One region of the Alteromonas sp. 5NW40-0090 genome, then DNA from elsewhere that is predicted to be linked to it. Evidence: predicted binding sites of a transcription regulator. Region 1 holds the regulator's gene; each other region holds the start of a gene.
The links. Region 1 encodes FliA, which starts transcription of late flagellar genes. Its sites were predicted from a motif close to CTAAAGNTNNNNNNNNNNNNGCCGATA; they were not measured.

Region 2: a site for FliA is predicted at 3,623-3,649, ahead of AC27KT_RS08155 (VC2046/SO_2500 family protein). Genes of this name have one in related genera too.
Region 3: a site for FliA is predicted at 2,868-2,894, ahead of AC27KT_RS19555 (DUF5610 domain-containing protein). Genes of this name have one in related genera too.

Annotation. Positions count from the first base shown of each region.
Region 1 is NZ_BAAJLT010000001.1:383,192-388,124, reverse strand. Features, by position in the region: gene flhF (flagellar biosynthesis GTPase FlhF) at 1-594, shown strand, start outside; gene AC27KT_RS01695 (MinD/ParA family protein) at 600-1,466, shown strand; gene AC27KT_RS01690 (RNA polymerase sigma factor FliA) at 1,463-2,194, shown strand; gene cheY (chemotaxis response regulator CheY) at 2,231-2,614, shown strand; gene AC27KT_RS01680 (protein phosphatase CheZ) at 2,649-3,404, shown strand; gene AC27KT_RS01675 (chemotaxis protein CheA) at 3,417-4,933, shown strand, end outside.
Region 2 is NZ_BAAJLT010000005.1:219,112-224,044, reverse strand. Features, by position in the region: gene AC27KT_RS08170 (molybdopterin cofactor-binding domain-containing protein) at 1-922, opposite strand, end outside; gene AC27KT_RS08165 (EF-hand domain-containing protein) at 1,594-1,842, opposite strand; gene trhO (oxygen-dependent tRNA uridine(34) hydroxylase TrhO) at 1,895-2,890, opposite strand; gene AC27KT_RS08155 (VC2046/SO_2500 family protein) at 3,024-3,590, opposite strand; gene AC27KT_RS08150 (response regulator) at 3,713-4,933, shown strand, end outside.
Region 3 is NZ_BAAJLT010000019.1:41,623-46,555, forward strand. Features, by position in the region: gene AC27KT_RS19540 (acyl-CoA desaturase) at 1-638, opposite strand, end outside; gene fabR (HTH-type transcriptional repressor FabR) at 979-1,572, shown strand; gene trmA (tRNA (uridine(54)-C5)-methyltransferase TrmA) at 1,651-2,748, opposite strand; gene AC27KT_RS19555 (DUF5610 domain-containing protein) at 2,924-4,240, shown strand; gene AC27KT_RS19560 (RNA recognition motif domain-containing protein) at 4,317-4,781, opposite strand.

The DNA.
Region 1 (4,933 bases):
ACTGTTGCAAAGTTAGCCGCTCGCTATGCGCAGAAATACGGTGCAGAGTCGGTGGCTATGATAACCATTGATACGTATAGAATTGCAGCCTATGAGCAGCTAGCGACATACGGAAAAATTATTGGCTGTACTGTGCGAAAAGCGCAAACTAGTGAAGAACTTGCAGATTTATTGTTCCAACTTCGTCATAAGCGACTAGTATTGATTGATACAGCAGGTTTTAGTCAGCGTGATAGTCGATTAATTAAGCAAATTAAGCAGTTCGACAATGGCCAAATGCCGAAAGTTAAAAAATATTTGGTAGCGCAAGCTAATACGCAATATCCTGCTTTGCAGAGAATCATTCAAGCGTATGATGATATTGAACTAAGTGGCTGTATTTTCACAAAGTTAGATGAGTGCTACTCTTTAGGAGAGGTACTTAGTGCAGCGGTTGAATATCAACTACCGGTTAGTTATGTCACCGATGGCCAAAAAGTGCCTGAAGACATTAAGATTGCAGAAGCGAAATCTTTAGTTTCCGCTGCTGCAAAGCTTTATAAAAAGTACGGTTTGAATCATACTAGTGGTAACAACGCAATTAAAACAGCATAAGCAGTATGATTGACGACCAAGCGAGTAGCTTAAGAAAAATGAAGCAATCACGGTTAATCAAAGTAATCGCCGTCACTGGTGGTAAAGGTGGCGTAGGTAAAACAAACATTACACTCAACACTGCTATCGCGATGGCGAAGCAGGGTAAGAGAGTAATGGTTCTTGACGCCGACCTTGGCCTTGCCAACGTAGATGTTATGCTAGGGCTAAGGGTTGAGAAAAACCTATCTCACGTGCTCTCTGGAGAATGTACGTTGGACGAAGTGTTAGTGACCGGTCCTCACGGCATTAAGATTGCGCCTGCCACATCGGGCACGCAGTCAATGGCAGAGCTTTCACCAACGCAACACGCTGGTTTGATCAGAGCGTTTAGCGAATTACGCTCTCAGATAGATGTGCTTATCGTCGACACCGCAGCAGGCATATCAGATATGGTATTAAGCTTCTCAAAGGCCTCACAAGATATCATGGTCGTCGTATGCGATGAGCCAACATCTTTAACAGATGCCTACGCACTAATAAAAATTCTTAACCGCGAGCACGGTGTTTTTCGTTTCAAAGTCGTAGCCAATATGGTTCGCGATGTGCGTGAAGGTCAGGAATTATTTAGCAAATTAAGCAAAGTGACAGGGCGTTTTCTCGATGTTGCACTAGAATTAGTGGCGACAGTGCCCTTCGACGAGAATATTCGCAAGGCGGTGCGCAAGCAAACGGCTATTGTTGACGCCTTTCCAGGCTCTCCGGCAGCAGTAGCGATAACTAAGTTGGCAAGTAAAGCACTTACGTGGCCAATTCCAGCGCAGCCCGGTGGCCACTTAGAATTTTTCATTGAACAATTAGTTGCAGAAAAAGCCGTAGGAAGTCAGCGTTGAACAGCAAGGCAGCCGCTTATCAACAACAAACAGATAAATCGCAGTTAGTCGAAAGACATGCGCCTCTGGTAAAGCGAATTGCGCATCATTTGATTGCGCGACTGCCTGCCAGCGTACTTGTTGATGACCTTATCCAATCAGGCATGATTGGGTTGCTAGAAGCCGCACGAAACTTTGACGGCTCTAAAGGCGCAAGTTTCGAAACCTTCGCAGGAATTCGGATCCGTGGTGCCATGCTCGACGAAATACGAAAAGGTGATTGGACCCCGCGTTCTGTTCACCGTAACGGCCGCGCCATAACGGAAGCGATATCTCAAGTAGAGAGCGAGACAGGGCGCGATGCACGAGATTCAGATATTGCTGACAAGCTTAACGTAAGCTTGCAGGATTATCACCAGATGCTTAATGAAGTAAATGCCGGAAAGCTGGTGGGTATTGAAGATTTAGGTGTGTCGGAAGATGTTATTACTACTGAACAAAGTAGAGGCAGTGACGCACCGTTAGAAGATTTAATGCAGGGTGCTTTTCAAAAAGCGCTTGCCCATGCAATTACGACATTACCTGAGCGAGAAGCGATTGTACTTTCACTTTATTACGATGAAGAACTAAACTTAAGAGAAATAGGCGAAGTTCTTGATGTAAGTGAGTCGAGAGTCAGTCAAATTCATAGTCAAGCCATGTTAAAACTCAAATCACGAATGAAGTCGTGGCAAGCTGACGAAGAATAGAGATTAATAACAATTAACCCCTCACTGGAGGCTATTTTGGACAAAAGCATGAAAATTCTCGTGGTCGATGACTTTTCTACCATGAGACGAATCATCAAAAACCTGCTAAAAGATTTGGGTTTTGCCAACATCCAGGAAGCGGATGACGGAAGCACTGCATTACCTATGTTACAACAGGGCGATTTCGACTTTGTTGTGACCGATTGGAATATGCCTGGTATGCAGGGCATCGATTTGCTTCGCGCTATAAGAGCAGACGATAAGCTTAAGCATTTGCCTGTGCTTATGGTTACTGCGGAAGCGAAAAAAGAGCAAATCGTTGCAGCGGCGCAAGCAGGTGTAAATGGTTACGTTGTAAAGCCGTTCACAGCAGCAACACTAAAAGAAAAATTAGATAAAATATTCGAACGTTTAGGTTGATCCAGACGCTCACCAGATAAATGAGGTTTACTGGATGTCAACGAATGTAAACGTTCCAATATCGTTAGAGGAAGCAAAACAACTTGTCGCTTTTCTTGAAGAAGGCGATAAGACTTCAGCTAACGCACTACTTGAAGCCGTCTCAATGAAAGAAAACGTTGAGTTGTTTGCTGAAGTAGGGAAATTGACGCGTCAACTCCACGACGCGTTAAATAACTTTCAAATAGACGACCGCATCAAAAATTTAGCTACAGATGACATTCCTGATGCGCAGTCCCGCCTTACCTACGTAATTGAAGAAACTGAAAAAGCTGCTAATACTACTATGGATGCCGTTGAGGCGAGCATGCCGATAGCAGAAATGCTGTCGGAGCGGATCGAAAAGGTCATGCCAGAGTGGAAGAAGCTTATGAATCGCCAAATCGAACTTGGTGAATTTAAGGCTTTATGCGCAGACTTAGACGAATTATTGGAAGAAGGTTCGGCTCAGTCAGCTAAACTTACACAATTGCTTACCGAAGTGTTGATGGCACAGGGCTATCAAGACTTAACAGGGCAGGTTATTCGTCGTGTTATCGACCTTGTAAAAGAGGTAGAAGATAGCCTTGTAAACATGCTTACCATGTTTGGGGAACGCGACGGTACAGAACACACTAAACCATCTAGCGTTAAGGCCGATAAGGTTGATGGTGTAGAGGCGGAAGGCCCAATCATTGATGCTGACCAACGGGACGATGTCGTTTCAGGTCAAGATGATGTAGATGATCTTCTGTCTAGCTTAGGTTTTTAGGGGAGCGGGCGCATGTCGTTTGATGTTGACGAGGATATATTACAGGACTTTTTGGTTGAGGCCGGAGAGATACTTGAACAATTACAAGAACAGCTCGTTGATCTTGAGAACAATCCTGAAGACGCGGATTTACTAAATGCAATTTTCCGCGGCTATCATACAGTAAAAGGGGGAGCGGGCTTCCTTTCTCTTACTGAGTTAGTTGAAATTTGTCATGGTGCCGAAAACGTTTTTGACGTAATGCGCAATGGCCAAAGAACGCTAACACCTGAATTAATGGATATTATTTTGCAGGCCACGGATGTGGTCGTTGAAATGTTCGAGCGCGTCAAAGCGCGCGATCCATTGGAGCCTGCAGATGCGCATCTAGTGGACGTTTTACACAAATTAAGCCGCCCAGAATCTCCAGATGAAAACATATTCGATAACGCCAGTACGGCCGCTGCCGAGCCAGAGGTGGTATCTGAAGAGCCCGAGTTAGTTATAGAAGAGCCAGCACCGTCAACGCCTGATACCAATAATAGTAGCGGTGGTATTGACGAAATTACCGAAGATGAATTTGAGGCTCTTCTTGACGAGCTTCATGGTTCTAGCGCCCCAGGGCAGTCAGCACCAGCTAAAAGCGAACCTGCTAAGTCATCTGCACCGGCGGCGAGTTCTGATAGCGATGATATTACCGACGAAGAGTTCGAAGCACTGTTAGACGACCTTCACGGAAAAGGTAAATTTGGCGGTGAAGAAAAAGCGGTGGCTGCGCCAGCGCCAGCATCTGCAGCGCCATCTTCATCAGCAACCAGCGCAGGTGACGAAGAAATTACCGACGATGAATTCGAAGCGCTACTTGATCAGTTACATGGTTCTGGCCAGGGGCCGACTAAGCAGGGCGCGGCGACAACGACGCAAGAGCCTCTTGTAGATAAAGCAGCAACAGAAGCTGTTCAGAAAGCAAAACAAGCCGCGCCTAAAGCGACACCAGCGCCTAGCGCTGCAGCGCCAGCTAAAACAAGCGCTCCTGCTGCGCCCAAAGCAGCACCGAAAAAAGATGAGAAGAAGGCAGCACCTGCTGCGCCTCCTGCTGAGACTACAGTACGTGTAGATACCAAGCGCCTTGACCAAATCATGAACATGGTAGGCGAACTCGTACTAGTGAGAAACAGGCTCATTAGCTTAGGTATCAACAGTAACGACGAAAGCATGTCAAAAGCCATTGCCAACTTAGATGTGGTAACGGGTGACTTGCAAGGTGCGGTAATGAAAACCCGCATGCAGCCTATCAAGAAGGTGTTTGGTCGTTTCCCTCGTGTTGTTCGAGACCTTGCAAGAAGCTTGAAGAAAGAAATAACCCTCGAACTTGTGGGTGAGGAAACTGATTTAGATAAAAACCTGGTTGAAGCGCTGGCCGATCCACTTGTGCATTTGGTGAGAAACTCTGTTGACCATGGTATTGAGATGCCGGATGACCGTGCTGCTGCAGGTAAGCCTCGCATGGGTACGGTTCAGCTATCAGCATCTCAAGAAGGCGACCACAT
Region 2 (4,933 bases), on a different contig from region 1:
CATCCAACGGAACTTCTTTGATGGCAAGGACGCCGGGCAGGCCTATTGCCTCAGAATCGTCAAACGTGATCACGCGACCACCTAAGCTGGGTGGCCTAGCGACCACAGTGGGCATCGCGTCTGGTACTACGTCGAGATCCATCGCGAAATCTAGTCTGCCGGTAACAATATCGCGCGCGTCAACCCGCTTTTGCCGCGTACCGATAATTTTGTATTGTGACGGATCTTTAGGCTTTGCCAGTCGAGCGGCATCGTTGCGCCCCTCAACACCTGCGGTGAGCTCAGAGTAAGCAATGCGGCTGCCATCGTTATCAATTGCAAAGCCATTTTCTGTACTAATTTCGTTCACAGAAATCCCGAAATGCACTGCGGCTGACAATTTTATCTTATACAACAGCGCTGCCGCGACCTTGCGCAACGGATCCCAGAGAGAGGTTACGGCGTGAGAGCCCCCTGTAATTTGACCAGTCGCTCGTCTGATTTCTGCCGGAGATAAAGTCGCATCAATTGAGGACATTTCAACGTCCAGCTCTTCGGCAAGAATCATCATTGCAGCAGTTAATATACCTTGCCCTACTTCCATTCTTGGAAGCTCAAAACGGACACGGTTATCATTCGTTATCTTAATTAAATAATCGTAGTAGAAAGGGTCACCGGAGATAAGCAACAGATCTGTTAAATCCAGCTCATCTGCAAGCTCCGGTATTCCTAACAACCGGGCGTTGGCATCCTGAGGACGTATAGCTCCGCTAGTTATATGTAACGCAACAGCAAAACTCGAACCCTTAAGCATGTAACCAATAAACTTTCTTCGTCCGGTGTTTTCTAACTCGACAACGTGTTCGTCATCACTACCGGATTGATCATGTTTCTGTGAGGAGGTAATCGTCTCTATTTGTTCTGCATGGTTGCTTTTTGTCATAAATTCTCCGTTTCAGATCAAGACCTTCAATCGTCAACTTCAGCTTAAGAAAAGTCGTTTCTTTAACGTAGCTATTTGCAGCTTGCTAAATGAATGTTAATACGATGTTATCATTTCGTATACTTTAATTGACATTAAAAATAATTAATGTTGAAGTTGGGGGTCCCCTTTTGTAAGGAGCATATCTTCTGTGACTTGGATTGTTGAAGTTAATTAGGCTTTAAAACTCACCCGCTTATAAGGTCGATATTCCGCTTTCCAAAACGAAGCATCGGTACTCTGTTCAAGTTGCTCGTCTGAGATTTCTAAGGCTCATCCCTCTGTAATAGCGATTTAACCCACTGCTAACTTGATTTTCTTTTTTCAAATCAACAATATAGAAAACTGAGGCCAAGAACGAAGTTTAAGGAAATTTTCCGAATATCCGCTCATTGTCTGGAGCGGGCTGGCGAGTTAGAAGTATTCAATTGAAATTAAGGCTCGAAGCCGACACTGAAGACGATTCTAAGAAAGCTATATCTCACTCCCAACATGAATCACCAAACTCAACGCATAAAAAAACGAGTGCTTAAAAGCACTCGTTTCAATGGGTTCTTTAGGTGGGCAATTCTTTTACGCTTAATCAAGCATATCGAAAGACTTTGCTAAAGGTAGTGTTACTAAGTTTGAACCTAGTACTCCCACCATCCTTCTTGCCACCACTCCAAAAACTCTTCAAAGTCGATGTAACCATCGTCGTTACTATCGATAAGCTTGAAGCCTTCTTGTACGTGGCTAGCTTTCGTTTTTGGTGAAATAACGGTTAGAAGCTCGATGAACTCCGGCAAATCGATTTGGCCGTTGCCATCACGATCGAAAAAGCTGAAGTCCTTTCTAATTTCTTCAATTTTAGATTCTGAAAGTTGAGTGCTCACTCGCATTCCTTATTTCAACTGCAATAAGCACGAGTGTAACGTCCTTCTTTCTAGCTGTCTACGCCTGATTTTCTTTTGCTTTAAGTGCGCGTAAACGTTGAGCTTCTGCTTTTTCCTGACGCTTTTGTTCCATGGTCAAACGCGCTTCAGTACCTACGTGCTCTTGTTGACGCTCTTTCGCCAGTTGAACCTGTTTTTCACGTTCTCTAAACCGAGCAATTTGGTCTTCGGTATGCGTACCAAAGCAATGTGGGCAGCTTACACCCGGCTCATACTTATCGCTCTGCTTGTCTTCTTCAGTAATTGGAAGTCTGCACGCGTAGCACTGCTCATAATGGCTTTTCTCTAAGTCATGGTTAACTGCAACGCGATTATCAAATACAAAGCAATCGCCTTCCCACAATGACTCTTCTTTCGGAACATCTTCAAGGTACTGTAGAATACCGCCTTCTAAGTGATAAACCTGATCAAACCCCTGCTCTTTCAAGTAAGCCGTCGATTTTTCACAGCGAATACCACCAGTGCAGAACATAGCCACTTTTTTATTTTTTGACGGGTCGAGCTCTTTCGCTACGTATTCAGGAAACTCACGGAACGTTTCGGTTTTAGGGTCGATAGCGTGTTTGAACGTACCAATTTCAATTTCATAACCGTTTCGCGTGTCAATAACCGTAACATCTGGGTCGCTAATAAGTGCGTTCCAGTCTTTAGGTTTTACGTAAGTACCAACAGTTTTGCGAGGGTCAATACCCTCAACGCCCATGGTCACAATTTCTTTTTTCAGTTTTACCTTGGTGCGATAGAACGGCTGTTCGTCGTGAAGTGATTCTTTGTAAGAAATTGGGTTAATGCGTTCGTCGCTATTTAGATAAGCGAGTAATGCGTCGATACCTTCGCGAGTACCAGAAACTGTACCGTTAATGCCCTCGTGGGCAAGAAGAAGTGTACCTTTGATGCCATTAGCTTCCATTGTTTCGAGAAGCGGTTGGCGGATTTCTTTGAAGTTTTCAAGCGCAACAAATTTATACATTGCGCATACAATATATTTAGACATATTTTAACCTTTGCTGATTGGAGCGTAAGACCAGTGCAAAAATGCGGCGCGAAATATAACAAAAAAAAGCGCTAAAAACTAGGCCGGATACGGGAGCGGGCTAATATGCTTGTTCTAGGTACTATCAGCTAATTTACGCAATATTCTCAAAAGACGACAAACCGGCTTGAACCTGTTTGTTATTGCCCTCGTTCGTAGTTTTTCCTTCACCTTGTGCCGAGAGAATATCGTAAAGTATTGTATTATCTTCTTTTAAAGTATTGGCATACTGTTTTTTGAGTCGCTTTTGTGCAGCTAAACTGCAGTTGTCTATTACGTCCTCAGGAAGCCGTTTTGCGTTGTCAGTCTGCGCAAGCGGCGATGGTGTAATGTGAAGAAAAAGACGCGCAGTTTCGAAATCTTGAGACACTAAGTTTGAGCACACATGCATATTTTCCCACGCTTTTTCATCAGCCGATAATGAAGGACGCCTATAGTGATTAAGCGAAGCGAGCTGTGCTTCTATGCTCCGAGCATTGTCGTTAGCGGAAGTTGCTACTTCAATTTCAAAAGGCTCTGCCACACTGTGCTGCTGCATGGCAAGATATAAAGAGAACAAAGCCCCCTGAGACGATGAACGCGCAAGTACACCACTTCGCTCCCAGTAAATACTGGGGTCGATTGTTGTTCGTTCATTCGCTGAAGTTATATCTGCTGACATTCATACTAAACGTTTTATATGTATACGCATGTTTTCGGCAAGATAATGTTTTTCTTAAGCTTATTTTTAAAAGTTAGATATACTTAGTAGAAGTAAATGCTGCGCTCATTCACGGATTTGAAATGCAATTTAGCAACAAACAAGTATTGATTGTTGAAGATCAACGCCCTTTCCTACTACTTTTGAAAGGGTTAATGCATTCGATGGGCGCATCCGATGTAGTCACTAAATCTTCCGCTGAACAAGCTGTATCCCTGTGCAAAAAGCATAAGTTTGATATTGTTATCTGTGACTTACACTTGGGAGCCGAGAATAAAAATGGCTATGAACTTATCGAAGAATTACGTACCCGCAGGCTTATTGGCCCCACATCTGTTTTCATTCTTATCAGCGCTGATAGCGCTCGACCTGTGGTACTAGGTAGTATTGAGCGGCGACCAGATGACTTTCTGATAAAACCCTTCTCACAAGTACAACTAAAATCTCGCATTATTCGGGCTTGGCAGAAAAGACAATTCCTTCAGTATGTATTCAATTTGATTGAGCAAGGTGAGATTAATAGCGCGATAGACCAAATTGAAACGCTTTTAGAAAATCCTCGTCATTACAAAGGGCACTGCGAGCAGCTTTTAGTGGAACTCTATTGGCGAATATCACAGCCTGAAAAAGCACTTGATGTTCTGCGTAGTTATATAGACGGTAAACCAGTTTTATGGGCGCAAGTTGCCATCGGAAGGTCTTATCTCCTTCTTAACGAATATGAAAAAGCGATATCGGTTGCCAAGAAAATACTGAAGCGCAACAGGTTCAATGCCGACGCTCATGATATGCTTGCACAGGCGCATCAGGCTTTGGAAGCTGGTGTAAAGGCATTAGAAGCGATAAAAGAGGCTATAAAGCTGTCTCCCTTTTCATTACCTCGACATTTTAAAGCCTGCGAAATTGGTCGCCAGAATGACGATTTGATATTAGCCGCAACATCCAGCCAGGCTATTTGGGACTTGTCTAAACGCACGGTGAATAAGAAAAGCTTACACTGGTGCGGCATTATTCGTAGTTTACTCGATGTTGCTGAGTTTGCTGAAGATAAAAAGCAGCGCAATAAATATCAACAAGAAGCCTTGCTTACTCTCCAGAGAGGTAAGTTTGATGAACATTTACAAAAAGTAGACAGAGAGTTTGACGTTGATATTTTTGGCAATATTGTAAATGCCAGAATAAGTGCGATAGACGGAAAATTAATCGACGCTAAACGTCACTTAAATACTTCTCAAGCACTATTAGACGATAAATATTCCGAGGTTCCCACTGCTTTTATTCCCGATAGCATTAAGGTTATGTAC
Region 3 (4,933 bases), on a different contig from region 1:
TCTGTATATGGCTGACTACCCCAGAAGTGAGCAAGGGAATTAATGAAAAAGGTTACGTGGTGGACTAGCACTAGTCGAAGTACGCCGGCTACCAAAATCATGCCCATCACGTCGCCGTTAAGATAACCCAACAAACCAGTAATTCCAAAGTTAGCTGCGAGTACAATAGGTAAGTAGTACTTATGCTGCCACATCACCACGCTATCTTTTTGTAGATCTTTACAGTTGCTGTAATCGTCGTAACGCTTAGCTTGATACTCGCGTAACATCCAGCCAATGTGCGCAAACCAAAGCCCTTTCTTTGCAGAGTAGGGGTCTTTGTCGTTGTCATCTACATGGCGATGGTGAATGCGATGATCTGACGACCAGTGCAAAATACTATTTTGCAGGGCCATTGCCCCACCAATCGCTAATACGACGCGAACTACAATGTTGGCATCGTAGGTTTTATGCGACCATAAGCGGTGATACCCAGCAGTTATCGACATACCGGTGAAATAGAATAGGAATATAGCGGTACCGATTTCTGCCCAATCGATACCCTGATATGCCACCCAAAGCGGCACACCTATAAATGCAATTGCGCCTGATATTATAAACACCAGCACATTCGTTAGGATAAGAGGAGGTTTTTTCATTTTATACAACTTGGCTTACAACTGTTCGCTAATTTATCGTTTTACGAGGCTTCAGGCAAGCAAAACTCAGATTAGTTCTGCTTACATGTGTAAAGTTTAATTATAGCCAAATGTAGTCAAAACACAGATAAAACGTGACTAAAACTGCTTAACCTTTGTTTATTAAAGAGATGATTTTGTTTCTCTTTCCCGATGAGTAGATGTTGAGATAAACTATGCATGCTAGTCTTTGATGTACAAGGTTCGATTGCGTTAATGGTTATTCAGATGACGTTGAGAGTAGTCTTTAAAGTCAAAAAATCATCAGGCCATTGAAAGTTAATGAACACAGGGTGCAAACGTGAGCCGTCAAGAACAGAAATTAAAAACCCGCCAAAATATCATCCATGCTGCATTTTCGTTGTTGGACGAAAACCGTAGTTTATCGGCAATTAGCTTGCGCGAAGTTGCCCGAGAAGCAGGCATTGCTCCCACGTCGTTTTATCGGCATTTTAAAGATATGGATGAATTGGGTTTAACGTTGGTGGATGAAGCGGGTTTAGCGCTTCGTCAGCTTATGCGCCAAGCAAGAAGACGTATTGCTTCAGGTGGTGGCGTCATTCATACCTCTGTTGAAACCTTCATGGAATTCATCGCGGCAAACACAAACGTATTTCGTTTATTATTACGCGAGCATACCGGTACATCATCTGCCTACCGACTAGCAGTATTCAGAGAAATTCAACATTTCATCGATGAACTTACTGACTACATTATCGAACAGCAAGGTGTAGAATATGCCTGTGCGCAGCTCCAAGCTGACGCTATGGTAAGGCTTGTATTCAGTGCTGGAGCCGAGGCATTAGAGGCTGATGATAAACTCCGCCGAGAAATAGGTGAGAGAGTGAAAGCGCAACTCCGCTTTGTTCAAGTAGGCGCTACTCAAAAAGCCTAGCGCGGAAAAGAATTTACAGTATAAAGTGTTCTTCCACATTATATTTCAGTGTGAGCTTTTTCCTTACTTACACGCAAACTAGCTTTTGCGTGTAAGTAAAACGCCAGCCTCAATATGATGAGTAAACGGGAATTGATCGAAAAGCGCAGACTGCGCCACATTATGAGTTTCGCTTAAAAGCTCAAGATTCTGCGCCAAAGTTTCGGGGTTACACGAGATATATACTATATTATCGTAATCCTGAATCATTCTTAGTGAATCTTCATCTAATCCAGCTCTTGGAGGGTCGACCAATACAGTGGTGAAATTATAAGTGCTTAAATCTATGCCTTCTAAGCGACTAAACGTGCGTTCTCCCTTCATAGCCTGTGTAAATTCTTCGGCCGCTAACCTTACAATTTTTACATTGCTCAGCTCATTTTGCTCAATATTAAATTGTGCAGCCTGGACCGAAGGCTTAGCTATTTCTGTACCCACCACATTATCAAAGTGAAGTGCTAACGGCAGTGAAAAGTTTCCGGCACCGCAATACATTTCCAGTAAGTCCCCAGAGAGCGGCTTTACACAATCTAGCGCCCATTCAATCATTTTGCAGTTCACCTCAGCATTAGGCTGGGTGAAACTATTTTCTATATGTTTGAAAACGAACTCTTTACCGTTTACAGGTAAACGCTCAATCACAAAATCGCTGTCGATAATGAGTTTTTGTTTTCTAGCGCGACCAATGATGTTTACTTTGGGAAAGTGAGTCTCGAGTGTCGCTTTTAACTCTCTTGCAGCTTCTTCCCATTTTTCATCTAATTGGCGATGGTACAAAAGGCTAATGACAAGCTCGCCAGATAGTGCAGAGAGATAATCGATTTGAAAAAGTTTCTTTCTCAGTGATTCATTTGGTCTGACTTCTTCAAGCAATAGTGACATAGCATCGTTTATTGTTTTACAAGCAGGAGGGAAACTATCTACGCGATACTTCTCTTTCGTTTGCTGATTAAACATGATGTGAAATAAATCATCGCCTTCATGCCATACTCTAAATTCGGCGCGCATACGGTAGTGCGTTGGTTGCGATGGGAATACGGACAAGCCAGGCGCATTGAACGGAGAAAGCAACGCAGTAAGACGTTCTACTTTTTCGTCTAACTGAGTTTGATAGCCTTGTTGGTCGGTCGCGGTCATAAAATTCTCCAGTCACTGTTAAGGTCGCGAATTGTAGTCTCTTAGAAAATATCTGCAACAAGCGCAATCCACTACTGCACTATTATTGAGGAGCAGGTACAAAAAATTCTGTATTAAAATTAAACAATACTGATTCTTAGCCGATAATAAGAAAGAGGATAGTGAGGATCAAATTATGAACGTGGGTCAAATTAAGGCTTTCATGGGCGAGCAGAAGGTTGATCAAAAAGCAGATCAAAAGGCATCTATTCACCCGAATGAAGCATTAAAAAAACAGTTGCAGCAAGATGGATTGCAGCAAGCAGCTGAATTTTCTAAACAACAGGCGGCTTCAGTATCTGTTTCAAGTAGCCAAACTAGCATTGGCTTGCGTGTGGTAAGTAGTAGCCTTAATCAAGCCTTAGAAATAGATGGCCAAAAGCCGCAAGCAACGAAAGAGAAAAATATTGAAGAGAAGTCGAGCAGTTTGTTCGATTTTGAAAAGGTTGCCAGAAATGTACTTAAGTTTGTAGGCGGTGTTATTCGTGGAGCAGCTGATGGTGGTGCAAGCGATGAGAAGTTAAATGGTTTATTTAGCCAAGCGAGAGAAGGTGTAAGCCGAGGTTTTGCTATGGCTGAAAAAGACCTAGCGGGTTTCATGAATGAAGAGATTGAACAAGGAATGGTAAAAAGTCGCGATCTCATCGATACAGGAATAAACGATCTGGAAAGTGACATATTTGGTCGCCAGCAGCCGAACGCCGTATCACTTTCATCCTTAAACGCAGTAGCTGCATCGGATGAGAAAAGCGGGAGCTTGCTGATTCGAACTAAAGATGGGGACGAAGTGAGTTTTAGTTTTGAGAGTCTTCGCTCGTTCCAAGCGTCTCAACAACTTAACTTCCAGGCCCAAGCATCTCAGGAGCAATCAGGCGGTAGTGGTGAGCAAGGTGAAAACAATTTTTCAGCATCATACCAACAACAAACTTCTTACCAATACTATGAACGAAGCGGTATTAGTTTTTCATTGAAAGGCGAACTTGATGCAGATGAGTTGGAATCGATCGCTGATTTGGTCGGTCAAGTTCAGGATCTTGCCGATACTTTCTACAGCGGAGATATAGACAAAGCTTTCGAAGAGGCACTAAGTTTAGGCTTTGACGATAAAGAGTTGGTTGGCTATGCGTTACAGTTGAATAGGACTACGCAAACCGAAGTGTTAAAAACATACGAGAACATCCAGCATTACAACGAGGATAAAAGCGATAACGGGCAGTTTGGAAATGTGGTTAGTCCCATTGCTCAATACTTAGAGAAGATGATGGATACTTTTGCGAATGCAGAAAGCAAGCTAGAGAGTAGTGAAGACTACAATGCTTTAATAGCTGGTATTATTAACGAAATGGAAGATGTTCAGGTACCCGACCTTATATCAGCAATAAATAGATTCCGCTCATTTAACCAAACCCTGTTAGAGGGTCTTCCTCAATCTGCTGAAACTAGCGAAAGTTAGTGGTCTACCAAAATAAAAAGCCCGGAAGCAAAGCTAACCGGGCTTTTGTTGAATAACTGATACTGAGTATACAGGACTATACGTGTTCGACTTTATCCTTTGCAGGACGAACCTTAAGTGTTCGTTCCTGAAAGATTGAGTCGTTTGTCTTATCAATAACACTGTTTAGATCGTCTGTGACAACCTCGATAAAACCGTAGCCTTTTCTCTTTCCAGTTTTACGATCCTTCATTAAGCGAACCGACTGTACTTCGATAAAACTACTGAAGTACTCTTTCACCGCGTTTTCGTTTGCTCGGTATGGCAAATTACCTACATATAAAGTTTCTACTGATCCGTCATTAGAATGTGCTCTGGCATCTGAGGAAGATGAACTTTGAATAAGAGACGCTAGCCAAGGAGTAACGATACCGCTGATCAGCAGGGCTGCTGATACGGTCAATGGAACGTGGACGTTTAAACTAGCAGAAGAAAATAACAAGTAACCTGCAATTGCAAAAATAGCGCTAATAACAGCGCATTGAATAAAGCCTACTTTCATATACCTACCTTTCTATTGTTTATTATGGTGTTGGAGGCTGTATATAGTTTACTCATTTGTAACAATTTGAACAATAAAATGTGAAAAAACTAGTCTAAAGATGCATTGAGTCGATAGAAATGATGCAGAAATGAGCGGTTAACACCAAAAGT